DNA from 2 places in the Heyndrickxia faecalis genome. Region 1 is predicted to be linked to the other one. Evidence: predicted binding sites of a transcription regulator. Region 1 holds the regulator's gene; the other holds the start of a gene.
What was found. Region 1 encodes CtsR, which represses protease genes until heat stress. Its sites were predicted from a motif close to ATGGTCAATAAAGGTCAAACA; they were not measured.

Region 1 (15,237 bases):
ATTATATATCTGAATGCTCATACATTCTTGCCCCTTCCTTTCTCAGTTGTTCCACTTCCGACCGCAAAGCATCGATTTCCTGCTGCATGCTGTTCAGGCGGTCCGCAACAGGGTCAGGCAGCTCATTATGTTTTAAATCTTTTTTGATTTTGACGCCGTCCTGGACGACGACCCTGCCAGGAATGCCGACCACTGTCGAATTGGGGGGGACATCCTTTAATACGACAGAACCTGCCCCTATTTTTGCATTTTCCCCAATCGTAATCGAACCTAAAACTTTCGCTCCGCTTGCGATTAACGCATTGTCTTTAATTGTCGGATGGCGCTTGCCCTTTTCCTTCCCGGTGCCGCCGAGCGTAACGCCTTGGTAAACCGTCACGTTATCGCCGATTTCGCACGTTTCCCCGATCACAACCCCCATGCCGTGGTCGATGAAAAACCGCCTGCCGATTTGTGCACCGGGGTGGATTTCAATTCCGGTAAAGAAGCGGCTGAGCTGCGAAATCACCCGGGCGATAAAAAACATTTTCTTTTTATAAAAAAAGTGCGCAATCCGGTGTGCCCAGATGGCATGAAGACCGGAGTAAGTCAAGATCACTTCAAAATACGTCCGTGCTGCCGGATCCTGATCAAAAACCACTTCAATGTCTTCCTTCAACCGCTTAAACATGTGCTACTCCCCTTTCGCTTGTTTTTTTCCCATTCCCCGTCCGTTTATAAAATTTCTTCCGCTTTGCATTTCCATCAGCCGGATTTGTCATCGGACCTGCAATTTAAAAAAGAAGCGCCTCTGCAACGGACAGAGACGCTTCTTGATCGCGCGGTTCCACTCTGTTTGGCGGCAGGCCTTGCCCGCTGCCCAACTTTCCCTGTTAACGGGCGGCCCCGCTGCATCCTACTGGCAAACGCGTTCAGATACAGGCTCGAAGGTGCATTTCAGAAAAGGAGGGGCTTAAACCACTTTCAGCCGGCGATGGTTCTCTCTTTGAAGCGTCCTCTTCCTACTTCTCCTTCTCAACGCTTTTTCATACATCTATTTTAACCATATCATATCCTATTTTCGAAAAAATGTTAACCCGTGATTCTTTCAAGGCGTTTCTTTACTTTTTCCCTGCCGAGCAGTTCGATCAGGCTTTGCAGTTCCGGGCCGTGTGTCTGGCCGCTAACGGCAACACGGATCGGCATAAACAGCTTTTTCCCCTTTTGTCCGGTTGCTTTTTGCACTGCTTTGATCGCTTTTTTGATTTCGCCTGCTTCAAATGGTTCGATTCTGTCCAGTTCTTCAAGGAATGCACGGAGCACTTCCGGAACGTGCTCTCCCGACAAAATCTCCTTTGCTTCTTCGTCATATGTGATTTCATCCGTAAAGAAGAGCGGTTTCGACAATTCGACAATTTCCGCGCCGTAGCTCATTTGTTCCTGATAGAGAGAGATGAGTTTGCGCACCCATTGTTCTTCTTCAGGTGTCCGGTTTTCCGGAACGAGCCCTGCTTTTACAAGATGCGGCAACGCAAGCTCCACAACTTTATCCAAATCGAGCTTTTTCATATACTGGTTGTTCATCCATGCCAGTTTTTGGCGGTCAAACAAAGCGGGCGATTTCGACAGCCGTTCCGGGTCAAAAATTTGGATAAATTCTTCCCGCGAAAAAATTTCTTCCTCGCCCTTCGGTGACCAGCCGAGCATGGCAATAAAATTAAATAGTGCTTCCGGCAAATAACCGAGTTCCGCATACTGCTCAATAAACTGGATAATGCTACCGTCGCGTTTGCTCAATTTTTTCCGGTGTTCATTGACAATCAGCGTCATATGGCCGAATACCGGCGGTTCAAACCCGAATGCTTCATAAATCATCAGCTGTTTCGGCGTGTTGGAAATATGGTCGTCCCCCCGGAGCACGTGGGAAATTTTCATTAAATGATCATCGATCGTAACCGCAAAATTGTAAGTCGGCATGCCGTCTTTTTTAACGATGACAAAGTCGCCGATCCCGTCCGATTCAAAAGACACTTCGCCTTTTACGATATCGTTGAACGTATACACTTTGCCTTCCGGAACATGGAAACGGAGGCTCGGTTTCCGCCCTTCCGCTTCAAGCCGTTTCCTGTCTTCTTCTGTCAGATGGCGGCATTTCCCGGAATAACGCGGCATTTCCCCGCGTGCAAGCTGGGCTTCGCGTTCTGCTTCCAGTTCTTCTTCCGTACAATAGCATTTATAAGCCAGCCCACGGTCAAGCAGGTCTTCATAATATTTTTTATAGATATCAAGGCGTTCCGACTGGCGGTAAGGGCCGTATTCGCCGCCGACATCAATGCTTTCGTCCCAGTCGATGCCGAGCCATTTCAAATATTTCAGCTGGCTTTCCACACCGCCTTCCACATTCCGCTTCTGGTCAGTATCTTCAATCCGGATAATGAACTTTCCACCCTTGCTGCGTGCAAATAAATAATTGAATAATGCGGTACGGGCATTCCCGATATGCAAAAAACCGGTCGGGCTCGGAGCGTACCGTACTCTGATTTCGTTTGCCATGTCGATTCTCCTTTAAACTGTCGCTTTTTGTCTTGTTTTATTGTATCACCGTCTGAAAAAGCCGTAAACCGGTGGTGTGTCCGGTTCGGCGGACGAAAGATGGATTGACGTGAACCGGCGGATGGATGCCATCGCACATCTTGCAGGTAAAATATCTGCTATTATGCTTGTTCCAGCAAAAGACGGGATAATGGAATTGCCACTGTACCACGAGTGCCCCCGCCAGGCTATGCTTGTTCCAGCAAAAGACGGGTTTCCGATAACCGGGCGCACTGCTCCATTACACCATTTTCGGCAAAACATCTCCAGGCCATACACCGGTTAAAATGGTTCCAGCAGCAGTGCGGGTCCTAAACCGCACGGCTTGTCCCGATTTTGCAGCGATACACCGGTTATGTTTGTTCCAGCAAAAGAAAGGTTTCCGTTAACAGCTGCCCGGCTCCGTTGCACCATTTTTGACGAAACTTCTGTTGCCATACACCGTTAAAATGTCCAGCAGGCAGTACGTGCCTTAAACTGCCCGTTGTTTCAGCACCCTTGCAGCCACGCCGGTTAAGCCTGCTCCAGCAGTACCGCCGCCTGCGCCGCAATGCCCTCTTCGCGCCCGGCAAAGCCGAGTTTTTCCGTCGTGGTCGCCTTGACATTGACCTGCCCGATCTCCGCTTCCAAAATGCGCGCGATCGTTTCCCGCATTTTCCCGATATAGGGCGCCATTTTCGGCTTTTGGGCAATAATCGTGCAATCAAGATTGCCGAGCTTGTATCCTTTTTGTTTCACAAGCTGAAAAACATGCGCCAAAAGCGCCGCAGAATCCGCATCTTTAAATGCCGCATCTGTATCCGGAAAATGCCGGCCGATATCCCCTTCCCCAATGGCCCCGAGACAGGCATCCGCTACGGCATGAAGCAACACATCCGCGTCGGAGTGGCCGAGCAAACCTTTTTCATATGGAATTTCAACTCCCCCGATCATCAAGGGACGTCCCTCCCCGAACCGGTGCACGTCAAAGCCTTGTCCGATCCTGAACATCTTCATCCTCCCCCCTGCTTTTTTAAAATCGCTTCTGCGAAATAAAGATCTTCCGGTGTCGTAATTTTAATATTATCATAACTTCCCGGCACAATATGTACAGGATGGCCGATCCGTTCGACCAGTGAGGCTTCATCCGTTCCGAGAAAGCCGTCCCGTTCCGCCGCTTCATGCGCTTTTTTCAAGACAGACGTGCGAAAAGCTTGTGGCGTTTGGATCTGCCACAAGCTGCTCCGCTCAATCGTCTCGGTTACAATCTGGTCTTTTGCTCTTTTGATCGTGTCTTTTACCGGAACAGCCGCTATCGCCGCCCCTTTTTCCCCGGCCATTGCCGCCAGCGCTGCAATGGATCCGGCGCTGATAAACGGCCTTGCACCGTCATGCACAAGAATGACACTGCAGCTTCCGGCAAGTTCCAGCCCGTTCCGTACGCTATATTGCCGTTCAGAACCGCCGCGGGCAAATACTATTTTTTCCGAGCGGGGCAAAATACGCTTCATCTCTTCCCTATCATGCGGCTGCACGGGAAGTATCAACTTTTTGCAGGACGGATCGGCCAAAAAAACTTCTGCTGTAACCGCAATGACCGGGCGCTTGTTCAGTTCAAGAAATAATTTGTTGAACCCTGCGCCCATCCGCTTCCCCGATCCGGCTGCCGGTATAATCACCTCATAATCTGTCAAATCCAATCTCCCCCGGCATCCTGTATGAACTTCCCGCGTCCGGCGCCGCGGGTGTTCCAGGCTGCATTATAACGCTTTTTCAAGCAGTTTCGGCTTGGCAAAAATCATCCGGCCCGCCGAAGTCTGCAGGACGCTTGTCACGAGCACATCAATGCGTTTGCCAATGTAATTTTTGCCTTCTTCGACAACAATCATCGTGCCGTCATCCAAATAGGCAATCCCCTGGTGATGCTCTTTCCCGTCTTTAATGAGTTGCACATTGAGCTCTTCGCCGGGGAGCACAACCGGTTTTACGGCGTTGGCAAGGTCATTGATATTGAGCACCTTGACTTTCTGGAATTCACATACTTTATTTAAATTATAATCATTCGTCACGACAATCCCGTTCATCAATTTTGCCAGTTTAATGAGCTTGCTGTCAACTTCCTGGATATCTTCAAAATCGCCTTCATACATTTGCACTTCGATCGGCAGTTCATTCTGTATCCGGTTCAAGATATCAAGCCCACGCCGGCCCCGGTTTCTTTTCAAAGCATCCGAAGAATCGGCAATATGCTGCAATTCTTCAAGCACAAAGAGCGGAATCACAATCGGCCCGTCAAGAAAACCGGTCTGGCAAATATCCGCAATCCGTCCGTCGATGACAACGCTTGTATCAAGAATCTTCACCTGTTTTCCAGGCTGCGGATGCCCTTCTTGCTCTGTCCCGCCTTTCCGTCTATGCTGCCGGTTGAAAAACAAATTGAAAATTTCCTCTCTTTTCTTAAAACCGACCTGAAATCCGATATAACCGAGCAATACTGTAAGTGTAATCGACACAATTGTATTGACAATCGGAATTCCCCGCACCGGAATGCTTGCCAGATAAGCAATAATCAGGCCGAGCACAAGGCCAAAGGTGCCGGAAAAAATTTCCGTCATCGGGACTTTTACCAGTGAATCCTCAAACCAATCGACAAAATCAACGATATAATGAATGGACCAGAAAGTAATAAGATAAAAGATAATAGCCCCCAACAGCGCTGAAACATACGGGTTGTTGATTAACACATAATCCACTTTCACAAGCTTGTAAAAATCAGGCAGCAGGAAAACACCGAGCGTGCCGCCAATCAGTACCAAACAAATTTGTATAAGCCGTCTTAACAACATGTTCACCTCCTTTATACATTATAAACAAAAAATAGGGTTTAAAACGTTTGCCTTCGTATTTTTCCCTACCGAGCCAGTTAATCGCCGCGGTTTTCTCCGGGCATTTTCAGGCTTCATGCACATCCCCTGCTTTCTTTTAAAATTTGTATCCTGCCAGCCGCTGTCTTTTCTGTCTTTACATCATAACGGATCCTGTAAACGCAGATTTGCGGCAGTTATTTGCTTATCAAGTGGGTTCCGTTTTTTTCCACGCTTTCCTTCACTTCCCAGTGCCTTCCGCTTCCTCCGGTACCCTCACGCACTGATCCAAAGAACACATAGAAGGCACGGAAATTTGTTCCCTTTCTCATCCGCCGAGTGCCGCTTCCAAAGCTTCCTGGATTGTGGAGACGCCGATCACTTGAATCTCTTTTGGCGGCGTCCACCCGCCCATATTATTTTTCGGGATGATCGCCCGCCGGAAACCAAGTTTTGCCGCTTCCTGGACGCGCTGCTCAATCCTGGACACCCGCCTGACTTCCCCCGTCAGCCCGACCTCTCCGATAATGCAGTCATCCGCATTTGTCGGCTTGTCGCGAAAACTGGATGCCACGCTGACAGCAACTGCCAAATCCACTGCCGGTTCATCCACTTTCAGGCCGCCGGCGACTTTTAAATAAGCATCCTGGTTCTGAATCAAAAGACCGGCCCGTTTTTCAAGCACCGCCATAATCAGCGTGACACGGTTATAGTCAATCCCGGATGCCATCCGCCGCGGCATATTGAAAAACGTCGGGGCCAACAGCGCCTGGATCTCGACAAGGACCGGGCGCGTCCCCTCAATGGAAGCCACCACGGTAGAACCGGCTGCACCTTTTGTCCGTTCTTCCAGAAAAATTTCGGAAGGGTTCTGGACTTCTTCCAAACCGGATTCTTTCATTTCCAAAATCGCAATTTCATTCGTCGAACCAAAGCGGTTTTTGACCGCCCTTAATATCCGGTAGGCGTTATGGCGTTCACCTTCAAAATACAGGACCGTATCCACCATATGTTCAAGCACACGTGGGCCGGCAATGGAGCCTTCTTTTGTCACGTGGCCGACAATAAAGATGGCCACGTTTTTTGTTTTTGCCGTCCGCATCAGCTGTGCAGTCGTTTCCCTCACTTGCGACACACTGCCCGGCGCAGACTGGATTTCCGGATGGTAAATCGTCTGGATGGAATCAATGACCACAAAGCCGGGATTCAGTTCATCTATCGCCTGCTGGATCACGGAAAGGTCCGTTTCCGGCAGCACATAAAGATGGTCGGTATGGATGTTTAACCGGTCCGCCCTTAACTTCGTCTGTTTCGCCGATTCCTCCCCGGAAATATACAGTACATTTAACCCGTGCTTTGCCAGTTGTGATGACACTTGCAAAAGCAGCGTTGATTTGCCGATCCCGGGATCCCCGCCGATCAAAACAAGTGATCCGGCAACAATGCCGCCGCCGAGGACACGGTTCAGCTCTCCAAAATCCACCTTTGTCCTTTTTTCTTCTTTAGACTCTATAGACGTAATAGGTGCCGCTTTGGTTTCATTTCCAGGCTCCGGATGTAAAAAAAAGCCCCTCCGTTTTGGCGTCTCCGCTTCCTCCACCATCTGGTTCCACTGGCTGCATTGCGGGCACTTTCCCATCCATTTTGGCGACTCGTAGCCGCAGTTCTGGCAAACAAACTTTACGGTTTTTTTTGCCATCTTAAACCCCTTTCCCTCATATCTATGTGTATAAGTGTATACAAAGTATCTTGAAATTGAATTAAAATCGTATAAGAAACCGCCACATAGGTTGAACGAAACAGTACTCCTTCTTTATGTGTTGCCAGAAGCAATGTTATCCTAATCGCCATTGATTTTGGCGCGAAATTTTATATATGTGAAAAAAAGGGTACAATCGCCAAAACCATTGTACCCTTTCCTGCTTTCGGCATTAAGAATTGGACGATACAGCTTCCGACTCTGCCACACTGGCAAAAGTAAATTCGCCGTCTTTTACATCGACCAATACCTTTTGCCCTTCTTTTATATTGCCTTTCAGCATTTCTTCCGAAAGGCGGTCTTCGATGTTTTTCTGAATCGATCTGCGCAGCGGCCGCGCGCCGTATTCCGGATCGTAGCCTTTTTCCGCCACTTTTTCTTTTGCGGCATCCGTCAGCACAAGTTCGATATGATGCTCTTTTAACCGGTCCGACAATTCTTTCGCCATCAACGTGACAATTTCGTTCAACTGTTTCTTCTCGAGCGAATGGAACACAATGGTTTCATCAACACGGTTCAAAAACTCAGGCCGGAACGCTTTTTTCAGTTCCTCGAGCACTTTGTCCTTCATGTCTTTATAATCGGCCTCGACGGTATCCTGAATGGTGAAGCCGACGCTCTTGTTGCGTTTTAAAGCATCTGCGCCGACATTCGATGTCATGATGACAATCGTATTGCTAAAATCAACCGTGCGGCCCTTGGAATCGGTCAGCCGGCCGTCATCCAGTACCTGGAGCAAAATGTTGAACACATCCGGGTGCGCTTTTTCAATTTCATCAAGCAGCACAACCGAATACGGTTTTCTCCGTACCTTTTCCGTCAGCTGCCCGCCTTCTTCAAAACCGACATATCCAGGCGGCGAACCTACGAGGCGGGAAGTCGAATGTTTCTCCATGTATTCGGACATGTCGATCCGGATCATGGCATCCTCATCGCCGAACATCGCTTCCGCAAGCGCCCGCGCCAGTTCTGTTTTTCCGACCCCTGTCGGCCCGAGGAAAATGAAGGAACCGATCGGGCGTTTCGGATCTTTTAACCCTGCCCGTGCACGGCGGACTGCTTTCGCCACTGCAAGTACCGCTTCTTCCTGCCCGATCACTCGGGAGTGAAGGATCTCTTCAAGGTGCAGAAGCCTTTCCGTTTCGGTTTGTGCCAGTTTCGTCACCGGAACTCCCGTCCAGCTCGAAACAACAAGCGCAATATCATCGACTGTGACTTCACTGTTTTCCTGTCCTTGTTTTGCCTTCCAGTTTTTCTTCGTTTCCTCCAGCTGTTCGCGCAGTTTCTGTTCGGTATCCCTTAACGCAGCCGCTTTTTCAAATTCCTGGCTCTGGACGGCCGCATCTTTTTCCTTGCGTACCTCTTCCAGTTTCAATTCCAGTTCTTTCAAATTCGGCGGCGTTGTAAAGGAACGAAGACGCACTTTCGATCCGGCTTCATCGATTAAGTCAATCGCTTTATCCGGCAGGAACCGGTCTGCGATATAGCGGTCCGAAAGTTTTACAGCGGCTTCGATCGCCTCATCGGTAATCGAGACGCGATGGTGTGCTTCATAGCGATCGCGCAGCCCTTTTAAAATCTGGATCGACTCATCAATCGTCGGCTCATCGACCTGGATCGGCTGGAACCTTCTTTCCAGTGCAGCATCTTTTTCAATATATTTCCGGTATTCATCCAGTGTTGTTGCCCCGATGCACTGCAGTTCGCCGCGGGCAAGCGACGGTTTTAAAATATTGGAAGCATCAATGGCTCCTTCCGCACCGCCGGCCCCAATTAAGGTATGCAATTCATCGATGAAAAGAATGATATTACCGGCCTGGCGGATTTCATCCATGACTTTTTTCAGGCGGTCTTCAAATTCGCCACGGTATTTTGTACCGGCCACAACCGTACCCATATCAAGCGTCATAACCCGTTTGTCACGCAGCGTTTCCGGCACTTCATTATGCACAATTTGCTGGGCAAGGCCTTCTGCAATGGCCGTTTTCCCAACGCCCGGTTCCCCGATAAGGACAGGGTTGTTTTTTGTCCTCCGGCTCAGTACTTCAATGACGCGTTGAATTTCTTTGCTGCGCCCGATTACAGGATCAAGGGAATCTTCCCGTGCGATCGCTGTTAAATCGCGGGCCAGACTGTCCAGTGTCGGTGTGCTGACGCTGGCCGCCGAACCGCCCTGTACGGACGCTTCACTGTTGCCCAATAATTGGAGCACCTGTTGCCTTGCTTTATTTAAGCTAACGCCGAGATTTGTCAGCACGCGTGCCGCCACGCCTTCACCTTCACGGATCAGCCCGAGGAGGATATGTTCCGTTCCAACATAGGAGTGCCCGAGTTTTCTCGCTTCATCCATTGACAGTTCAATCACTTTTTTGGCCCTTGGCGTGTAGTGGATCGTTTGGGAAATTTCCTGGCCGTTCCCGATCAGGGTTTCCACTTCTTCCTGGATTTTTTCGGCGCTTAAACCCAGGCCGTACAGCGCTTTTGCCGCGATGCCTTCCCCTTCGCGGACAAGTCCGAGCAAAATATGTTCCGTTCCGATATTGTTATGTTTCAGGCGGATTGCTTCTTCCTGGGAAAGGGCCAGCACTTTCTGGGCTCTCTCTGTAAATCTTCCAAACATCATCTGTCATTCCTCCTGTTCATTTGGTCTCCTCAAGCCTCAAACGTTCTCTTATCAGTGTAGCCCTCCGGATATCCCTTTCATACGGGCTGAGCGCTCTTCCGGCATAAAGCTGTAAAAATCCCGGCTGCATTAAAATCATCAATTCATTTAAAATTTGTTTCGAAATGTTTTGAATATAGCCCAGATCAATTCCCAGCCGGACATCGGACAAACAACGGGCCGCTTCTTTTGTTTCAATGATCCTGCTGTTTTGCAGGACACCGAGCGAACGGTAAACCCTGTCTTCTAATTGTATGTTTGAAGTCTGCACCAATGCTTCCCTTGCCGATCTTTCCTGTGTAATGATCTGCCGGATGACACTGGTTAAATCCGAGACAATATTGTCTTCCGATGTTCCGAGTGTCACCTGGTTGGAAATTTGAAAAATATTTCCGATGGCTTCGCTTCCTTCGCCATATATTCCTCTTACCACCAAACCAAGCTGATGAATCGCCGGAATGATTTGTTTAATTTGCTGTGTCAGCACAAGTCCCGGCAAATGCATCATGGCCGATGCGCGGATGCCCGTTCCGACATTTGTCGGGCAGCTGGTTAAGTAACCGAGCGTTTCATCAAAAGCATAATCGACCCAATTTTCAAGCAGGTCATCAAGCTGATTGGCTTTCTGAAGCGTTTCATGCAATTGAAGCCCTGGAGAAAGACATTGTATGCGTAAATGATCTTCCTCATTTATCATAATACTAATATCTTCGCCGCTTGACAAAATAACTGCCCCGTCACCCGCTTCTTCGGCAAGTTGCGGGCTAATCAGGTGTTTCTCCACAAGCACCCTTTTTTCGAGCGGTTTTAATTCGTCCATTTTTAAAAATTCAGCCTGCATTTCAGCCGGAAAATGATTTCGGGCGATATCCTGGATTGTTTTCATAATTTCCCTTGCTTCCTCGCTGGTAAACAAGGACGGGAACCGGTAATTTTTTAAATTTCTTGCCAGACGAACCCGTGTCGTCAGCACAATTTCCGATTCAGGCCCTTGCTCGTTCATCCAGGAGCTGGACGCTTTGTGCAAAAAATGTTCTAAAGACATTATTGTTCCCCTCCTTTTGCTTGAGAAGAACCTTCAAGTGCGCGAATTTGATCGCGGAGTTCTGCTGCTTTTTCAAATTCTTCCTGGCTGATGGCTTCCTGCAACGCCGCCTTTAATTCCTGCAATTTTTTCTTTGTATAAATGGCACCGCCAATCCGTGCAGGTATTTTTCCTTCATGCGCAACGTTGCCGCCATGAAGGCGCTGCAAAATCGGAACAAGCTGGTGCTGAAACGTCTCATAGCAATGCGGGCAGCCTAACCGGCTTGTGTTTAAAAACTGGTTCAATGTCATCCCGCAATGGTTGCAGCGAAGCACATCCGGGTCAGGTGCTGTTTCCTGTTTGAAAAGTTGGATGGCCGGATCAAAATTAAAAAGGCCCGCGAGCAGATTATCGAAGGAAAAGGTTTTCCCCCAATCCGATGAAAACTTTTCCCCCTTCTCCTGCGCGCACTTCTCGCAAAGATGGAATTCCGTTTTCACACCGTTTATAATTTTAGTAAAATGCATCGTTGCCGGCCTTTCATTGCATTCCTGGCAAATCACGGCATACTCACCTCTATTGTTACTTGTATTTTAAGGTCGTTAACATCGATTTCAACATTCTGGCACGCAGTTCATCCCGTTCCGGCAACTGGATGTAGAGCACGGAGCGGTCCATCACGCTGAGCATGATTTTTGCCTCCCGCCTTGAAATCACCTCTTCTTCAACGAGGCGGAGAATGATGGCTTCCGCATTCGACTGGGAGATGACATTGCCGATATGCACAAGCAGCTGGTCAATCAGTTCCGCATCGCTTTCAGGCCGCACTTTCATGATCCGGATATAGCCGCCGCCGCCCCTTTTACTTTCAACAATATACCCTCTTTCAATCGTAAACCGCGTATTGATGACATAATTGATTTGCGAAGGGACACATTGGAACTTATCGGCAATCTCATTGCGTTTTATTTCAAGAATTTCTTTTTCATTCAGTTCCAGAATCCGTTTTAAATATTCCTCTATGATATCCGATATATTTTTCATCAAAGCCACCTCCTGACACCTTCTTTTGACTTTGACTATATTTGACTTTAATTATACAGGATTCCTTACAGAAAATGCAACTAGGAAAACTGCCCCTTTTTCAGCATTTCTGTTTGGGGAGATCATCGAATTTTACGAACCTGGGTTATTTTCTTTCTGATTTTCCACTGAACGTTTTCGCTTTCCATATAAAATGAACAAATATCGCAGTTCTGTTGCCTGTAAAAAGCAGTCATCATGCAAATTGATGCTCGGGCTTGAAGCAAAAACTGAAGTTCATTTTATATAGGCGAGAAATTCAGTTTTTCCTTTCTGCAGCTCCGTTAAGTTCATTCCAATTCGACTTTTATAAAAAGAATACTTGATGGTTGACTCTCCTCTAAGAGGATAGCTTAACGTTCTTTTTGTAAGAAATGAGGAGGGAAGAATATGTATGAACTAATTGTAAATGATGTTTGCAAATCATTTGGCAAAAAGGCAGCATTAAATAATGTGTCTCTCAAAGTGAAAAAAGGCGCTATCTTCGGACTTACTGGTCCAAATGGTGCAGGAAAATCTACTTTGACGAGTATATTAGCTACTTTATCCTTGCCAAATGAGGGTACTGTCAAAATTTCAGGTGTAGATGTTGTTTCAAATGTGAAGGAAGTTCGAAAAAAAGTTGGAGTCACATTCCAACAAACAACTGTATTTTCGACTGGAACAGCTTGGGAAAACATTTTGATTGCAGGAAAAATGTATGGCATGAGCACTTCAAAAATAATGGAACGAGGGGAACACCTGTTAAAGGAATTTGATTTATTCCAGGTATCCAATGATCTGGTTGGGACTTACTCGGGTGGAATGAAAAGAAAATTGGATATCGCGATAAGTTTGCTTTATAAACCAGAAGTCCTTTTACTGGATGAACCTACAGCTGGATTAGACCCAGAGTCGAGAACTACCCTATGGAAAATCGTTACAAAAATTTCTCAAGATGAAGGGACGACAATTTTTGTAACAACACACTATTTAGAGGAATTGAATGACCTTGCAACTGAAATTGCATTGATCAACCATGGAAAGATACTGGATATTGGGACGCCAAAAGAACTGATCAATAAACTTGCGGCTGATCAAATCGAGATTCATTATCGAAAGTTACATTTGTCCAACGTTCAAAAAATCGAAGAATATATTTCTGATTTGAAAGAGGTCGTCCGTTACGAATTAAAACCAACAACATTAACCATTATGACGAGTCAGGGACAACAAATTCTGTCTAAATTATTGAGGTACTTAATTCAAAGTAACGTAGAAATTGAATTTAGTGAACTGAAACAGGCAACGTTAAATGACGTTTATTTAGCGAACTTTAATGAGAAAGGAGTAGAGCAATGAATAACATAACATTCGTTTTGTTATTAGCAAAAAAGAGACTAACACCGGTAATTAAAAATCCAATAGCCATTATCATTTCAATGTTCCAACCATTGATTTTCCTAGTGCTGTTTGGCACGATATTTTCAAACATATCTTCCGTGAGTGGGTTTGATGAATCCAGTTATGTATCGTATATTTTACCGGGAATTCTGGTCATGAATGCTTTATTTGGCGGAATCTATCTAGGAATGAGTACGTTAGATGATATGAGAGAAGGAATATTTAACCGATATTTAATCGCTCCGAAGAATAACCTAATTTTTATCATTGGTGATTTAGTCTACATTTTCGTTTTTCAATTGATTCAATCCAACTTGTTAGTAATAATTGGCTATTTTATGGGGTTCAGACTGCCAATAGGAATCGTTTCACAAATTCTTTTTCTTGTTACACCAGCATTATTTTCGTGTCTAATCGGAGCGATTTCAATTGGAATTGCCGTTCTAACCAAAAAGCACTCAACAATGATCACGGTCATGCAGTTTTTCTCTTTCCCGTTGATTTTCTTGTCTTCTGCCTTTATGCCAAGCAATTTATTACCAAAATGGATAAGTATCCTGTCAAAAATAAATCCAGTTGACTGGGTAGTTAGAGCATCACAGTCTACTTTCAACCATTCGCCCGCAATCAACTACTATTTATTGATTATTTCATGTCTTGTTATGGCTGTTTTCTTTTGTAAATTCACGTATGATGTTCAAAGAAAAAAGTGACATAAACGTGTTGACTCTTACCTTAGAGGATATTTTAGTATAAAGAGCAATGAAAGGGGGAGGAAAAATGTATACCGTTCATGAAGTTGCAAAACTAGCACATACAACAGTAAAGACATTACACCATTATCACAAAATCGGTCTTTTGATTCCGGAGCAAACGACAGAAGCCAGCTATCGCTTATACGGAAAAAAAGATTTAGAACGATTACAACAAAGCCTTTTTTACAAAGAATTGGATTTTCCTCTCAAGGAAATTAAAAAATTATTGGATAGAGAAATCGACAGGGAGGATACGTTGATTCAGCAAAAATATTTATTAGAACAAAAAGTTGAACGATTTAAAGAACTAATCAAGACAATCAATTCATCCATTAAAAATGCCAAAGAAGGAGTCGATTTAGATATAAAAACCATGTTTAAAGGTTTTGAAACGGAAGACGAATGGCAAGAAGCCTTAAAAGACCAAAACGAACATTTGAAAAAACAATGATTTTGACTTGTCGAATCAGGCAATTGATATAGAATCCATGAACGACTCTGCCATGGAAGCAATATCATTTAATGAAGATATGATTCGGTTCTTACATGAAGGTTTCTCTCCAAATGATTCAAAAGTTTTAAATCGTGTAAAAAAACATTTATCCTTTTTAGAAAAAAAGATCATCCATCAACGCCGCAGGACTTTCTAAATCAGACGGAGTTTTTCATCGTTGACGACTTTCATAGAAATATGCTTGAGCAATGGCAAGTGGGTTACGCTTACTTTCTAAATAAAGTAGCAGCTTGTTATATGGCAAATAATAAATAGAATCCATACCTAACAATAACAATAATAAAGGTATCCTTTTTTAAATGGTTTGATTCCCTTCCACCTGGTTGACTAAAGATATGAAATGAACATTCGAAAGCTAAATCATTGTCGTTTTCCTTATGAAAATTTTTGTATCTCCCCTATTTACACACTCAAAAAGGCCAGCTGATTCAGCTGGCCTTCTGTTTGCCCGGCAACGTCCTACTCTCGCAGGGGGAGACCCCCAACTACCATCGGCGCTGGAAAGCTTAACTTCCGTGTTCGGGATGGGAACGGGTGTGACCTTTCCGCCATTATCACCGGACCTGTATAATTTTGGGATGTGTTCCCTGAAAACCGGATGGGAGAAAAAACTGTAAACTGAGAACGCGTTTCTAATTCT
Region 2 (15,237 bases), 840 kb from region 1:
TGGAATTGCATCTTTGTGGAACGATGAAAACAGGCGGCCTGCGGTTTCCCGGCCGCGGCCTTTCAATAAGGAGTGGTACAAACGATGAGTGAAGAACAAATTTATGATGTGATCATTATCGGGGCGGGGCCTGCCGGGATGACAGCTGCCGTTTATGCATCGCGGTCAGACTTGAAAACCTTGATGATCGAGCGTGGCGTTCCAGGAGGCCAGATGGTCAACACGGAAGAAGTGGAAAACTATCCGGGTTATGAATCGATTCTCGGTCCGGAGCTATCAAATAAAATGTTTGAGCATGCCAAAAAGTTCGGTGCCGAGTATGCATACGGCGATATTAAAGGCATTGAGATAGACGGGGATTATAAAATTGTCAAAGCAGGCGCAAAAGCATACAAAGCGCTTGCTGTGATTATCGCAACGGGCGCCCAATATAAGAAACTCGGTGTCAAAGGCGAAAACGAACTGGGCGGCCGCGGCGTTTCTTATTGTGCAGTGTGCGACGGCGCTTTCTTCAAAGGAAAAGATCTCGTTGTCGTTGGCGGCGGTGACTCGGCTGTTGAAGAGGGAAATTACCTGACGCGCTTTGCCAATAAAGTGACGATTGTGCACCGGCGTGATCAGCTGCGGGCGCAAAAAATCCTGCAGGACCGGGCTTTTAAAAATGAAAAAATTGACTTTATCTGGAATCATACGGTGAAAGAAATCCATGAAGAAAACGGAAAAGTCGGCGCTGTGACGCTCGTTTCGACTGTGGACGGATCAGAAAAACCATTTAAAACGGACGGCGTTTTCATTTATATTGGCATGGTGCCTTTGACCAAGCCTTTTGAAAACCTGGGCATTACGAATGAAGCCGGTTATATTTTGACGAATGAGGAAATGGAAACGAAAATTCCGGGCATTTTTGCAGCCGGCGATGTCCGTGAAAAAACGCTCCGCCAAATCGTCACGGCAACGGGCGACGGCAGCATTGCCGCACAAAACGCCCAGCATTATGTAGAAGAAGTGAAAGAAGCCATGAAAGCCGGTTGATTGCTGGATAAAAAGGCGTGCATCCTCGGCATTTTGCTAAAAACAGGGAAAACGTCAAGTGGTTTTAACGTGTTTGTAACCCGCATGAAATAAACTTGCGGTATGATGTAAATATAAATTGACCCCCTTTTTTATATGTTTGAACCAAGAACACTTATGGCTCCGGCTATAAGCGGTTCAAGGAACCTATCTCCCAGGCACAGGAAAATCCTGTGCTCTTTTTTTGCGCAAAAATTGCGGTGCGGGATATTGCGCTGCTTTTTCCGGCTGATAAATGCGCTGGCTCGTTTATACGGGAGATGAAAGACATTTTAAAGGGTGGCGGGCGCCTATTTGTCCTTCACCGGTTTGATGAAAGACAAAACAAAGCGCGACTGCTTGCCATTTGTCCCTCATCGATGCGATGAAAGACAAAACAAGGTATGACGGGTATCGATTTGTCCTTCATCACCCCGATGAAAGACATTTTATAAGATGGCTGCCAGTATTCTGTCCTTCACCGGCATAATGAAAGACAAAACAAAGCGCAGCTGCCAGCCATTTGTCCTTCATCTGCCCGGTGAAAGACAAATCAAAGTTCAGGAGCCACGGACTTGTCCTCACCCATGCGATTTTCACGATTGGGGAAAACTTGACACAAACGGGGCAGGTGCATTCATTGTTCAACCATTTCATTAATAGTATAATAAAAAGGTACATGGTTTTACGCACGGGAAAGGTTTATCCATCGGTTGAATAGATGCGGATTTGTCCGCATCATTCCGGTTCAGATATGAGGTGACTCCTTTGCAAAGAATAACAAATTGTGTATTCATCAAAGACGGACAGGTTTTATTGCTGCAAAAGCCGCGGCGCAACTGGTGGGTTGCACCCGGTGGGAAAATGGAGCAAGGAGAAACGGTCCGTGAAGCCGTGATTCGCGAATACCGCGAAGAAACTGGCATTTATTTAAAACACCCTGATTTAAAGGGCGTTTTCACGATTGTCATCAAAGACAGGGATAAACCCGTGTCTGAATGGATGATGTTTACGTTTGTCGCAACAGACGGCGACGGCAAAAACTTCGAGCAATCTGCTGAAGGAATTTTGCAGTGGCATGCTATTGATGAAATTAAAAACTTGCCGATGGCGGCGGGAGATACCCATATTTTGGAATATATGGTCCACGGAAGCGGCATCATCTACGGCCAGTTTACGTACACGCCCGACTTTGAATTGCTTTCATACAGGCTCGATCCAAGCTGAAACGCCATGCTAAATTTTCCGTCAGGGGGAAAAAGAATGGGTTTAGAAGGAAATCAAATGCAGTTTGTCATCATTACCGGCATGAGCGGGGCCGGAAAAACGGTTGCGATCCAAAGCCTGGAGGATCTCGGGTTTTTCTGTGTCGATAATTTGCCGCCGACGCTTTTGCCAAAATTTCTGGAACTGATGAAAGATGCCAGTAATAAAATGAATAAAGTCGCGCTTGTAATGGATTTGCGCGGCCGTGAATTCTTTGATGACTTGTTCCGGGCACTGGATGAACTTGACAAGTCTTCGTGGGTTACGCCCACCATTTTATTTTTGGATGCGGATGATTCTGTGCTCGTGCGCAGGTATAAAGAAACGCGCCGGTCCCATCCGCTTTCGCCGGATGGGACGCCGCTCGAAGGGATACAGCAGGAAAGAAAAATCCTCGAGGAGCTGAAAGGGCGCGCGCAGCTTATTCTCAACACATCCAATTTAAAACCGCGCGAACTCCGCGAAAAAATCGTGTTGGAGTTTTCGGCGAATAAGCAGTCGGTTTTCACGGTCAATGTCCTGTCGTTCGGCTTCAAAAACGGCATTCCGATTGACTGCGATCTTGTTTTTGATGTCCGGTTTTTGCCGAATCCGTTCTACATTGAACATATGCGCCAGAAAACCGGACTGGACGAAGAGGTATACACTTACGTTTTAAAATGGAATGAAACGCAAAAATTTCTTGAAAAGCTGACCGATTTGCTTGCTTTTATGCTCCCGCATTACAAACGGGAAGGGAAAAGCCAGCTGGTGATCGGCATCGGGTGCACGGGCGGCCAGCACCGTTCTGTCGCGCTTGCCGAGTATATCGGCCATTTTTTTGAAAAAGACTATCATACAACGATTTCTCACCGTGATATTAAAAGAAAAGAGGAGCGTAAGCCATGAGGCATCCGAAAATTGTACTGATCGGAGGCGGGACGGGGCTTCCCGTGCTTTTGCGGGGGCTGAAAAAATACCCGGTTGAGATCAGTGCCATTGTAACTGTTGCAGATGACGGCGGGAGTTCCGGAAGAATCCGCAATGAAATGGACATTCCTTCACCGGGGGACATCCGCAATGTGCTTGCGGCTTTATCCGATGTGGAGCCGCTGCTTGAAAAAATGTTCCAGCACCGCTTTGAAACCGGCGATGAACTTTCCGGGCATTCGCTTGGCAATCTGATTATTGCGGCGCTCACTTCGATAACTGGAGATTTTGTGCACGCCGTAAAGGAACTGAGCAAAGTCCTGAATGTACGGGGGCAGGTTTTACCATCCGCCAACCAAAGTGTCGTGTTGCACGCCGAAATGGAAGACGGATCGATCGTTTCCGGAGAATCCAAAATTCCGTGTGCCGGCAAAAAAATCAAAAGGGTGTTTTTGACCCCAGAAGTCATTCAGCCGCTTCCGGAAACATTAACGGCCATTCAGGAAGCTGACTTGATCGTGATCGGCCCAGGCAGCCTTTATACAAGTATTTTGCCGAATTTAATGGTGCCAGGTCTTGGAGAAGCAGTATGCCAGGCAAATGCGAAAAAAGTGTATGTATGCAATTTGATGACGCAGGCGGGCGAGACGAATCATTATACTGCCGCGGATCATGTGCAGGCGATTTTCAACCATATGGGTAGTGCCTGTATTGATACGATCCTCGTTAATGATGAAGATGTGCCGGAACCGATTATGCACCGGTATCGCAAGGAGTTGGCACAGCCTGTTGTATACGACGTGAAGCGTTTAATGGGGCTCGGCCTGGAGGTGGTTTCGGGAAATATTTTAACGTATAAAGGCGGGGTCATCCGCCACGATACGGAAAAAGTTGCCGAAATCCTTTATGATATTTTGAAAAAGCAGCAATGGCTTTCACGCTCCAGTGCCCGGTGAAAGGATAAAGGTGGAACATCCCCTTTTCATGTGCATTTTTTCGCATAGCTCTAAATTTTGCCAAGGGAGGGGCCTGGAGGATGTCATTTGCATCAGAGATCAAAAAAGAGCTGACCAATTTAGCAGTAAAAGATTGCTGCGTGAGATCCGAATTATCGGCACTGATCCGGATGAACGGATCTTTATCTTTTTCCAACAAGGTGCTGGTTGTCAATGTGCAGACGGAAAATGCCGCCATTGCTAGGCGAATTTACGTCCTTGTAAAAAGATTATATGACGTCCCGGTGGAATTATTAGTCAGGAAAAAAATGCGCCTGAAAAAAAACAATGTCTACATTGTCAGGCTAAAGGCCCGGGCAAAAGAAATATTGGAAGATTTGCATATTCTCGGTGAACATTTTACCTTTACCCGGAACATTTCCCCGGAACTGCTGAAGAAAAAGTGCTGCAAACGTTCCTATTTGCGTGGGGCTTTTCTGGCGGGCGGATCCGTTAACAATCCGGAAACTTCCTCTTATCATCTGGAAATTTCCTCCCAATACAAAGAGCACAACGATGCGCTATGCCGCCTGATGAACGGGTTTCATTTAAACAGCAAGACGCTTGAAAGAAAAAAGGGCTATATTACGTATTTAAAAGAAGCGGAAAAGATTACGGAGTTTCTCAATATTATCGGTGCCCATCATGCCCTGCTCCGGTTTGAAGATGTCCGGATTGTTCGGGATATGCGCAATTCCGTCAACCGGCTCGTCAATTGCGAAACGGCCAATTTGAATAAAACGATCGGAGCCGCCCTCCGTCAAGTGGAAAACATTCGCTATATTGAAGAAACGGTCGGCCTTGATGCACTGCCGGAGAAACTGCGCGAGATTGCAGTATTGCGCGTGAACCACCAGGATGTGACTTTGAAGGAACTCGGCGAAATGGTGTCCGGCGGGCATATTAGCAAATCCGGCATCAATCACCGGCTCCGCAAAATCGATGAAATTGCCGAGAAACTGCGGGCAAACGGGCCTGTCAATAAAAATTCATAATGGGTACCAACATCTATATATTATAAGCTTTAGTTTTTCGCGCAAATTACGAGCAGGATAAGACATGGCTTCTCATAACATGTAAAGAAGTAGTTATGTTAAAATTCAACTTATCTAAGATGAATAGGTTTAAAAAGTACAAAGATGGGGGGCGTATTGGCAGCGCCCCTATCCTGCTACTTGAAAGGAGAGGGTTATCGTGATCGAAAAACAATTGGAAGTGAAATTAAAATCCGGTTTGCAAGCGCGTCCTGCAGCCCAATTTGTCCAGGAAGCCACCCGCTTTTCATCGGAAATTTTTCTTGAAAAAGAAGGAAGAAAGGTGAATGCAAAAAGCATTATGGGGCTGATGACCCTTGCCGCAGGCCATGGAGAAACTGTTACGCTGAGCGTGGACGGGAGTGATGAAGAAGAAGCATTTGAACATTTGGCAAACTATATTGAAGGAAAAGAAAAACTTCCGTCCTAATGTAAGCGCATGCGCCGGTCAGCCTGCAGGTTTTTCAAACACAGTACAAGGCCGCCCGCTTGCGGACGGCCTTGTTCAATTTTATTTCAATTCTTTTTTTGTCATAATATGGTCAATCAAACCATATTCTTTTGCTTTTTCCGCGCTCATGAAGTTATCGCGGTCTGTATCCCTTTCGATCACTTCAATCGGCTGGCCGGTATGGTCGGACAAAATTTTGTTTAATTTCGCGCGCGTATACAAAATATGTTTTGCCGCGATTTCAATTTCTGTTGCCTGGCCTTGGGCGCCGCCTAATGGTTGGTGAATCATCACTTCGCTGTTCGGCAGGGCATAACGTTTCCCTTTCGTGCCGGCGGTCAACAGCACGGAGCCCATTGATGCAGCCATCCCGACGCAAATCGTTTGCACGTCCGGTTTGATGATCTGCATGGTGTCATAAATGGCAAGGCCCGCAGTGACACTCCCGCCAGGACTGTTAATATAAAGATAAATATCTTTTTCAGGGTTTTCCGCTTCCAGGAACAAAAGCTGGGAAACAATCGAGTTGGAAACATTGTCGTCAATCGCGCTGCCAAGCATAATAATCCGGTCTTTTAACAGGCGGGAATAAATGTCGTATGCGCGTTCCCCGCGGTTTGTTTGTTCAATTACTGTGGGAATTAAATTCATATTGAGTATCCTCCTTCTTCTCTTCGGAATGGTCCATCATATGCTATATCATGGATGTTAAAGGAATTATTCTCCATCCTTATGTACTGATCATACAATATTGGTCAATGAAGGTCAAAAGAATTGCCTTCACCTGAACTACAATACCCATCATAACCAAATTCCGATAAAATAAAACCAAAAAGGGGCTTGCTTTTTTGTTCATTGTCCTTTATAATCTATTATTGTTGAATCACTTATTGCCCTCGTGGTGCAAAGGATAGCACGTGAGATTCCGGTTCTCAAAATGTGGGTTCGATTCCTGCCGAGGGCGTTTTCTAAAAACTGAACAATTAGCTTAAAATTTTTTAAACCCTTGATACGACTGCATTTGCAGTCGTTTTTCTTTTTCTCTGATACGGAAAAATAAGGCGAAAATTGAATGAATTTTGCACCACAAATCTCATTCATTGCGCCACCTGCGACATTTCCTTCATAGTGCCATATATTCAGGTTTTGAACAGTTTTTGTATAAATCATGGAGGGCTTTATTGGTTACGATAAATTGATAAGAAATATGCAAAAGGAGAATGCCGGACCAAATTTGCAAAATCCACTTGAAAAACGAACGTTTGTCCTTTATAATAAAACTGAAAAATGAGAAAAGGGGTGTTGCCATTGGAACTTGTAATGGAAAAACATGCCGGTTATCACGTGCATGATCGTTTTTTTAAGGAGCTGATCCAAAACTTTTTTCAGGAGTTTATGGAGGCGTTTTTCCCGGATGTGGCAGCGGATCTCGACTACCGCCGGGTGCGGTTTTTGTCGCAGGAACAGTTTACGGACTTTCCAGGCGGTGAGCAAAAACGGGTTGACATCCTTGCCGAAACGAAGGTAAAAGGCAAAGATACCGTGATTCTCATCCATGTAGAGCCGCAGTCGTATTACGAGAAGCCTTTTCCTGAACGCATGTTTCGTTATTACATGATGATCAATCTCCGGCACCGGAAACCGGTATTGCCGATTGCCGTTTTTAGTTACGAGGAGAAAACAGAAACCCCTGATACATACATCTTTGCGTTCCACAACATTGAAATTCTTCGTTTTCACTATTTATCCATTCATCTGATGAAACAAAATTGGAGAAATTATATCCGGAGCAACAACCCAGTTGCCGCAGCATTATTAAGCAAAATGGGGTATACAGAAAAAGAACGGGTGCAGGTCAAACTGGAGTTTCTGCGGATGCTGGCCCGGATGGAGCTTGACCCTGCAAAAATGAGGCTGCTATATGGTTTCTTTGATTATTATTTAAAATTGAACGAAAAAGAGGAGGCGGAAGTAATGGAAAACATTAAAATGCTGGATCCGGACGAAGCGGAGCAAGTATTGAAGCTGCCGAATTCCTATTTTGACCGCGGGTATAAGAAGGGGAAAGAGGAAGGCAGAGAAGAAGGAAGGGAAGAAGGGGAAGAAAGGTTAAGAAGATTTATTGTTAACTTGTTGAAAAATCAAGTGGATGTGAAGGTCATTGCCCAAGCATCCGGCTTGAGTGAAGATGAGATCATGAAAATCAAAAGGCAGATAGAAGGGGAAAAGCCTTGAACCCGAGTTATGACGAAGCAGAGCAAGTATTAAAGCTGCCGAATTCTTACTTTGATCGCGGGTATAAGAAAGGAATTGAAATAGGAGTAGAGAAGGGAAGAGAAGAAGGAAGGGAAGAAGAAAGAAAAGAATTGTTACAAACGATTCCAATTGCCATCAAAATGTTGCTGGCAGGTACGGAGCTTCAATTAATTGTAGAAAAAACCGGCCTGAGCCAGACAGAAGTGGAAAAAATAAAACAGCAACTGGAGACAAAGCAGGACAAGTATTGAAGCTGCCGAATTTTTATTTTGATTTCGCGAATATATGAAATAAAATAAATGCACACCATTGCGAACAGGCTGCTCAGGGCGGTAGCGACCCGCAATGCATTGAAAAAACGGCCGGCCTGAGTCAGCAGGGGTGCCGTTCAAGCGGTCGTTAGCGGGGAATGATGTCTGTTACAATCCGGCAAATCCGGAGAGTGGCAGGCATTTTTTCAGGACTGTGATACCGGCAAACGGTAAATGTACGGCATTGGCCGGCTCGTGAACGGATATGCCGCTTTTTTGGTGCAAGTTTCATTCCTGAAAATTGTTTTCAAAAAGGAATTGATCAGCGACTCGCGAGCGTTGAGGTGTTGCTTTGCGGGAATTTATAGTAAAATAAACTTGCAGCTACATACCGGCAAGTTTTTTAGGCTTGCCACCGTTTCCACCGTTTTGCAAAACTCAATTGTAAGCACATACAGGAGGGGAAGAAAGTGGAGTACCGAATTGAAAAAGACACACTCGGAGAAATGAAAGTGCCGCGGGACAAATATTGGGGGGCACAAACGCAGCGCAGCAAGGAAAACTTCCCGATCGGCGGGGAAAAAATGCCGATGGAAGTGATCCGCGCTTTTGCCCATTTGAAAAAGGCGGCTGCCGTCAGCAACAATCGCCTCGGCAAATTATCGGATGCCAAAATGAAGGCCATTGTCCAGGCTTGTGAAGAAGTGCTGGACGGGAAATTTGATGAACATTTTCCGCTTGTTGTCTGGCAAACAGGCAGCGGCACCCAGTCAAACATGAATGTGAATGAGGTGGTGGCAAGAAGGGCAAACGAAATTCTTTCCGGAGAAAATAGTGCTGAACACGTCCATCCGAACGATGATGTGAATATGTCGCAAAGCTCGAACGATACGTTCCCGACTGCAATGCATATTGCCGCCTACCATGAACTACAGACAAGGCTGTTGCCGCCGCTGGAACAGCTGAAAGAAACGCTGCTTGAAAAAGAAAAAGCATACATGAAAATCATCAAAATCGGGCGCACGCATTTGCAGGATGCAACCCCGCTTACTCTCGGCCAGGAAATCAGCGGCTGGCGTGCCATGCTGGAAAAAAGCGAACGAATGATCAAAGAAAGTGCAAAACATATTTTGAACCTGGCGATCGGCGGCACGGCTGTCGGCACCGGCATTAATGCGGACCCGACTTTCGGTGATAAAGTTGCGGAAGAACTAGAAAGACAGACCGGCTACCCGTTTGTTTCTTCTGATAACAAATTCCATGCACTCACAAGCCATGACGAAATCGTTCATGTCCACGGGGCATTAAAAGGGCTTGCTGCAGATTTAATGAAAATGGCCAATGATGTCAGATGGCTTGCAAGCGGGCCGAGAAGCGGAATCGGTGAGATTACGATCCCGGCCAATGAACCGGGCAGCTCGATTATGCCTGGCAAAGTCAACCCGACCCAGTGCGAAGCGTTGACGATGGTAGCGGTCCAAGTATTCGGGAATGATGCCGCAATCGGGTTTGCCGCGAGCCAGGGCAACTTTGAATTAAATGTATTTAAACCGGTAATTATATACAACTTCCTGCAGTCCGTCCATCTGCTCGGCGATGCGATGAAGTCATTTGATGAAAGATGCGTGCGCGGCATCGAACCGAATGTAGAAACGATCCGGGAAAATGTCAATCGTTCCCTCATGCTGGTGACGGCCTTAAATCCGCATATCGGTTATGAAAAAGCGGCCCAAATTGCGAAACTTGCTTTCAAGGAAGGTACGACGCTGAAAGAAGCCGCCATTAAAACAGGTTATGTAACCGAAGAACAATATGAGGAGTGGATTGTGCCGGAAAAAATGGTCAATTTAAATCACTGATAAAAAGGGAGGCGATTGCCCCCCTTTTTTTCAGCCATTTTATTGGTTTGTTTTATTACGAATGGAAAGTACCACCAAGTTGTTGTTCAGCCATTTGCACAAGGCGTTTTGTAATTTCTCCCCCGACAGATCCGTTCGCGCGGGATGTCGTATCTGCGCCGAGGTTTACGCCGAATTCTTGTGCAATTTCGTATTTCATTTGGTCGAGAGCCTGCTCAGCACCGGAAACTAACAATTGGTTTGAATTGCTGTTGTTTGCCATCTGTGTCATCTCCTCGTTGTAAGTTTTTGGTTGGGTCGGCTGGAATTGCACCAGCAAGCGGGGAATTCCCCGCCACCTTCTTGGTTGAACCCAGCGGAATTTGATCGATGTACTACGTATTATGGAGGAAAAAATTTTAATTATACTGGTTCCTGGATGGTAATCGCTGGTGATTTTTGCAGTGAAAAAATGCCGGCTGCAACCAGCAGCCGGCATTTCTATTCACCCAATCCTTAATTCTGTTTCAGCATCAAAGAAATGGGCTTTGTTCATATCAAGCCCGAGCGTAATTTCGTCACCCGGTTTGACAACCGTCCTGGAATCGATGCGGGAGATAAACTCTTGCCCGTTGATTCTGGAATAAAGCATTGTTTCAGCGCCATGAAGTTCGGAAACATCAATCGTGGCTTTGATGGTAGCGCCCGGCATTGTCTCAATGAAAACAGGTTCATCGTGGATGTCTTCGGGGCGGACGCCGAGGATGACATCTTTCCCGATATGGCTTTTCAAGTGTTTCATTTTTCCTTCCGGCACATCAATCTGAACCGATTCGTTTAAGTGGAATTTGCCGTTATCCAGTTTACCGCGGAAGAAGTTCATCGCTGGTGAGCCGATAAAACCGGCGACGAACAGGTTAGCAGGTGAGTCGTATACTTCACGCGGCGTTCCGACTTGCTGGATGACACCATCTTTCATGACGACAATCCTCGAAGCCATCGTCATTGCTTCCGTCTGGTCATGCGTCACATAAATGGTCGTCGTTTGCAAACGCTGGTGAAGCCGGGCAATTTCGGCCCGCATTTGCACCCGCAATTTTGCGTCCAGATTTGATAAAGGTTCGTCCATGAGGAAGACTTTTGCATCCCGTACAATCGCGCGGCCGAGGGCAACCCGTTGCCTTTGTCCGCCTGATAAAGCTTTTGGTTTCCGTTTTAAATATTCTTCAAGGCCAAGAATTTTTGCGGCTTCCTGTACCCGCTTGTCAATTTCCGCTTTCGGCACTTTGCGGAGTTTCAGCCCGAATGCCATATTGTCGTATACCGTCATATGCGGATAAAGCGCGTAGTTCTGGAATACCATCGCGATATCACGATCTTTCGGCGCGACATCGTTCACCCGTTTGCCATCCATGTATAAATCGCCTTTTGAAATTTCTTCAAGCCCGGCAATCATCCTGAGCGTCGTCGATTTCCCGCAGCCGGAAGGACCGACAAATACAATGAATTCCTTGTCATTAATATGTAGATTAAAATCGGATACAGCGGTTACATTATTGTCGTAAATCTTATAAATATGCTCAAGCGCAAGTTCTGTCATCGTAAAATCCTCCCCCGTTATAAGTTGTCTTTATTATAAAGAAAACCCTTTCATAATGGGAACGTCAGGATGCACAAAAAATGCAGGGCGATTTTCGGCACCCTGCCCACACGATTTTCCCGGTTGACGCAGTGAAATGAGAGAGCCGGGATCCTGGCAATGTAAAAGCAGCTCGTTTTCCATTCTTCTGGTTGCCGCATTCATTACAACATGGGAGCTGATGCCGGCATGCCACTCTTGATACAACCATTTTTTGTAAAATAGGCCTATTCCATCTCAAGGCAGATCACGTAAGACTTATCGGAAGGGTTAGCCGCCAAAGGTTTCGAGACAGGCGAAATACGCAAAGATCGCATCTGTAAAATGTTTTAAATTCAAACCCGTTTTTTCTTCGAATTTTTCAATCCGGTACTGCAAGGAATTGCGGTGGATGAATAATTGTTTTGCCGTCAGGCTGGCATTCGCAAAATTTTCAAGATACCGTTTGATCGTTTGCCCCATTTCCCGGTCTTCTTCAAACAGCCCGTGCAGGGATTGAAAGAGCAGGCCCTTTTCACTTTCAGGCAAATTAGACAGCAAATAAAGGGGAAGCAGGGAATGAACCGTGAACAAAGCGGACGTTTTCCGGCGGCTTTTGGCAAATTCGAAAAGCCGGCGTTCGAATGAGAAGTGGTGCTTTAATGCTGCCATTTCCTGAAATTCGCCTAAATACAGCAAAACAGGGGTGTAGAAATCCCCTTCAAACGCACGGAGGGATGCCGTCAGATCGTCTTTGGTTGCAATTGTTTCACTTTTTTCTTCAATCACAATGCCTTCCAGCTGATTGGTCACAATCACCAAGACATCAGGCACAAACATGTTTTTGATAGCTTCCTGAACGCCGGATACATCCGACCCTGCTTTTGCCAGCGCAAATTGTGTAACGCGATATACGCCGTCATGGACAGGGGCATCGGCATCCGGCAAAAACAGGTAGTCATACCATTTGGATGCTTCGCTCGTCGTGCCGGCAGTATTTTCTTGAAATTTTGGGAATAATGTCTTTAACAGCAGCGTTTCTTCCGGTGTCAATTCGACCGGATCAATCCCGAAATACTTTTTTTCTTCTTCCATCCAAAACCACAACAAAGGTTTCGCCGCAATCGGTTCATTTGCAATGCAAGCATTTGGATACCTCGTTTTTAATCTTTCCAGCATGTTTGGACCCCTCAGTTTTTCATTGGATATAGTCTATTTTACTCAATTTTTTTAAAGGGAGGGAATCATTTTGCCAAAAATCCGGTAACGGCATAAAACAAATCGGCAAGTTTCTGGGTTTTTGCTGTTTCAATTTCAGGTTCATCAAAGGACATTGGTTTCGCATTCAGTTCAAACAAATAAAAGCTGTCTTCATTGCCGGGTGCGATGTCAGCGGTAAATTCCCCGAAAAAGCCGTATGATTCCGCTAAAGCATTGCCGCATGCTGAAATGAGCGGCGCAAGCTTTTTTTCAATCTCCGTTTTTTCCCGGGAAGATAGCACCAGCGTTTCCCCGCCCTTTGCCGTATGGGTTGTCATGCCGCCGGGGCGGGCAACCCGCACGCCGATGCTGGTAACCCGGTAACCTGTTCCGTCGTAATGGACGTGGACACGGTAGTCATATTTCCGACCATCAAGCAATAATGTTGGCACGGTTTCTTGGACAATGTACGTTTCTTTTTCCGCAAGCAGGCCAATCTCCTGCCACACATCCGAAAAGCTGGCGGGCAAGCGGGCGGATTGGGGCGTGTAAAATGTCCATGTCTCACAGGGTCCCTCTACAATGCGGCGGATGCCGTATCCTTGCGAACGGGCGGCGGGCTTGATATAGACATCCTTGTGCGTCAATAAAAAAGCGTGCAAGCTGTCTTCATCAGAAATAAGCGCCGTTTCCGGAAGAAAACCAGCAATCGCCGGGTCCTGCTTCAATTTTTCGTACACATCATATTTATTTAAAAAATGCGGGTTGAAAAAAGGAATCCTTTTTTGCCGGAGAAGCGTGGTGAAGCGGTGGAAATCTTCGCCCGATTCTTCCTCCCGCTTCCGGATCCGGTTATAAACCACGTCCGGAAGCGGGAACATTGCCCTGTGCCATTTTTCTTGTTTTATATCCCAAAACACACCGGTAATATGTGCTGAAATATCGGCAAGGCTGAATAAAAAAGACAGACCGCCCTGTTTTTCCTGCAATGCTTGTTGAATGGCGATAAAAAAATCACGATCTCCGCTGATGGCTTTCTTTGATTTACTGATAAGTATCCCGATAAGGGGGCCGGCCGATGCTCCTTTTAACATCAGGCGGTGAGGCGTTTCCTCACCGGGTTTCGCGGAGAAAGGAATCAGTTCCGCTTCTTTTCCCCAAAAAAGCGGGGACGGGGTAGTGCGCTTAAACATTTTTTCCTTGCGGTCAAACCAGATGACGGTCATGGGAACATTTCCCCTGGTGACTGCACCTGCCGTTCCGTCAAATAAACGGCAAATGATAAGCTCATTTTGCGCGTCAATAAATCGCACGCCTTCATGAACGGATGGTTGAAAATGGAGCGCCCGGGCTTTGAATTGGCTTCAAACAGCCATACTTTTCCGTCCGTACTGATGCCGAGGTCAAACCCGATTTCTCCAATGATTCCTTCGACATGTTCATCGATGGCACGGGAAAGTTTGAGGGCGGCTGTTTCCAGTGCATGCCGGTACATCTCCTGTTGTTCCGGGTTTTCCGTAAGCTCGGGAAGTGTTTTAATTAATCCGCCGCTTCTCACATGCGTTGTCGGGCTTCCCGGGCCGGCCACTTTTGCCGCGATTGCTGTAACGACCCAGTTTCCATCCCCGTCTTTATTGGTATGGACCCGGAAATCAACCGGCCGCCCTCCGTCTGTTACGAGAAAAATGCCCTGCTGGACAAGCAGCCGGTTCCATTGCTTTTTGGAAAAAACACGGTTCATTAAGTTTTCAAGGCTGCTGAATTTTAACAATCGGTTGCCAGTGTCCCGGTACCGGCAATAATACGCACCGGAAGCATGGTGGTAAAGGATTTGATGGACGCCGAGGCCAAGGCTGCCATTCACCGGTTTGATATAGACCATCCCGTAGTCAGACAGCATCCGTTCAATTTGATGAAAAGAGGTGAGCGGGTTTGTTTCCGGCAAATATGGGCGCACATCCGGATCTTGAAACAGCCGCTCGTTAATTTCTAGTTTGTTGAAAAAACCGGGATTGTACCATGGAATGAAATATTCATTTTCCAATTTTTCTTTAATTTTCTGCGCATTTACAAGTTTTTCACTCTTCCGGTTCGGGAGCCGGTCGTAAATGGCATTGGGAAATGGAACTTCCTGTTTTTCCCAGCCCGCTCTCCCGTAAAAGTAGCCGGTGATCACACCCTGTTCCCAATCTATATGCTGTTCGCCGAATAAAAACGGCACAACACCGGCGTCCGGCTGGGCGGAAAGAAGTTTTGCAAACCACGCTGACCTTGCGCCGGCCGGCCGGTTTTCAAAAGGGGTGAAGCCGGCCGTAAAAATGCCGACAAGCGGGCCGAGCATTAGGATATCGCTGTTTTGGAAACAGTGA

Region 2: clpP (ATP-dependent Clp endopeptidase proteolytic subunit ClpP) is a predicted target of CtsR. The motif match lies at 6,457-6,477, and genes of this name have one in related genera.

Annotation. Positions count from the first base shown of each region.
Region 1 covers NZ_CP158453.1:3,506,040-3,521,276, forward strand. Annotated here, with positions in the region: gene cysS (cysteine--tRNA ligase) at 1-21, opposite strand, end outside; gene cysE (serine O-acetyltransferase) at 2-670, opposite strand; T-box leader at 799-1,027, opposite strand; gene gltX (glutamate--tRNA ligase) at 1,072-2,532, opposite strand; gene ispF (2-C-methyl-D-erythritol 2,4-cyclodiphosphate synthase) at 3,085-3,561, opposite strand; gene ispD (2-C-methyl-D-erythritol 4-phosphate cytidylyltransferase) at 3,564-4,244, opposite strand; gene ABR335_RS16735 (PIN/TRAM domain-containing protein) at 4,311-5,396, opposite strand; gene radA (DNA repair protein RadA) at 5,743-7,113, opposite strand; gene clpC (ATP-dependent protease ATP-binding subunit ClpC) at 7,346-9,796, opposite strand; gene ABR335_RS16750 (protein arginine kinase) at 9,813-10,880, opposite strand; gene ABR335_RS16755 (UvrB/UvrC motif-containing protein) at 10,880-11,425, opposite strand; gene ABR335_RS16760 (CtsR family transcriptional regulator) at 11,445-11,909, opposite strand; gene ABR335_RS16765 (ATP-binding cassette domain-containing protein) at 12,336-13,286, shown strand; gene ABR335_RS16770 (ABC transporter permease) at 13,283-14,041, shown strand; gene ABR335_RS16775 (MerR family transcriptional regulator) at 14,109-14,534, shown strand; rRNA gene rrf (5S ribosomal RNA) at 15,044-15,159, opposite strand.
Region 2 covers NZ_CP158453.1:2,665,687-2,680,923, reverse strand. Annotated here, with positions in the region: gene trxB (thioredoxin-disulfide reductase) at 85-1,032, shown strand; gene ABR335_RS13085 (NUDIX hydrolase) at 1,819-2,277, shown strand; gene rapZ (RNase adapter RapZ) at 2,314-3,204, shown strand; gene ABR335_RS13075 (gluconeogenesis factor YvcK family protein) at 3,201-4,181, shown strand; gene whiA (DNA-binding protein WhiA) at 4,262-5,215, shown strand; gene ABR335_RS13065 (HPr family phosphocarrier protein) at 5,415-5,684, shown strand; gene clpP (ATP-dependent Clp endopeptidase proteolytic subunit ClpP) at 5,766-6,356, opposite strand; tRNA gene ABR335_RS13055 (tRNA-Arg) at 6,598-6,669, shown strand; gene ABR335_RS13050 (Rpn family recombination-promoting nuclease/putative transposase) at 7,014-7,940, shown strand; gene ABR335_RS13045 (hypothetical protein) at 7,937-8,212, shown strand; gene fumC (class II fumarate hydratase) at 8,683-10,071, shown strand; gene ABR335_RS13035 (alpha/beta-type small acid-soluble spore protein) at 10,127-10,333, opposite strand; gene ABR335_RS13030 (ABC transporter ATP-binding protein) at 10,556-11,650, opposite strand; gene ABR335_RS13025 (helix-turn-helix domain-containing protein) at 11,960-12,847, opposite strand; gene ABR335_RS13020 (YheC/YheD family protein) at 12,913-14,094, opposite strand; gene ABR335_RS13015 (YheC/YheD family protein) at 14,091-15,237, opposite strand, start outside.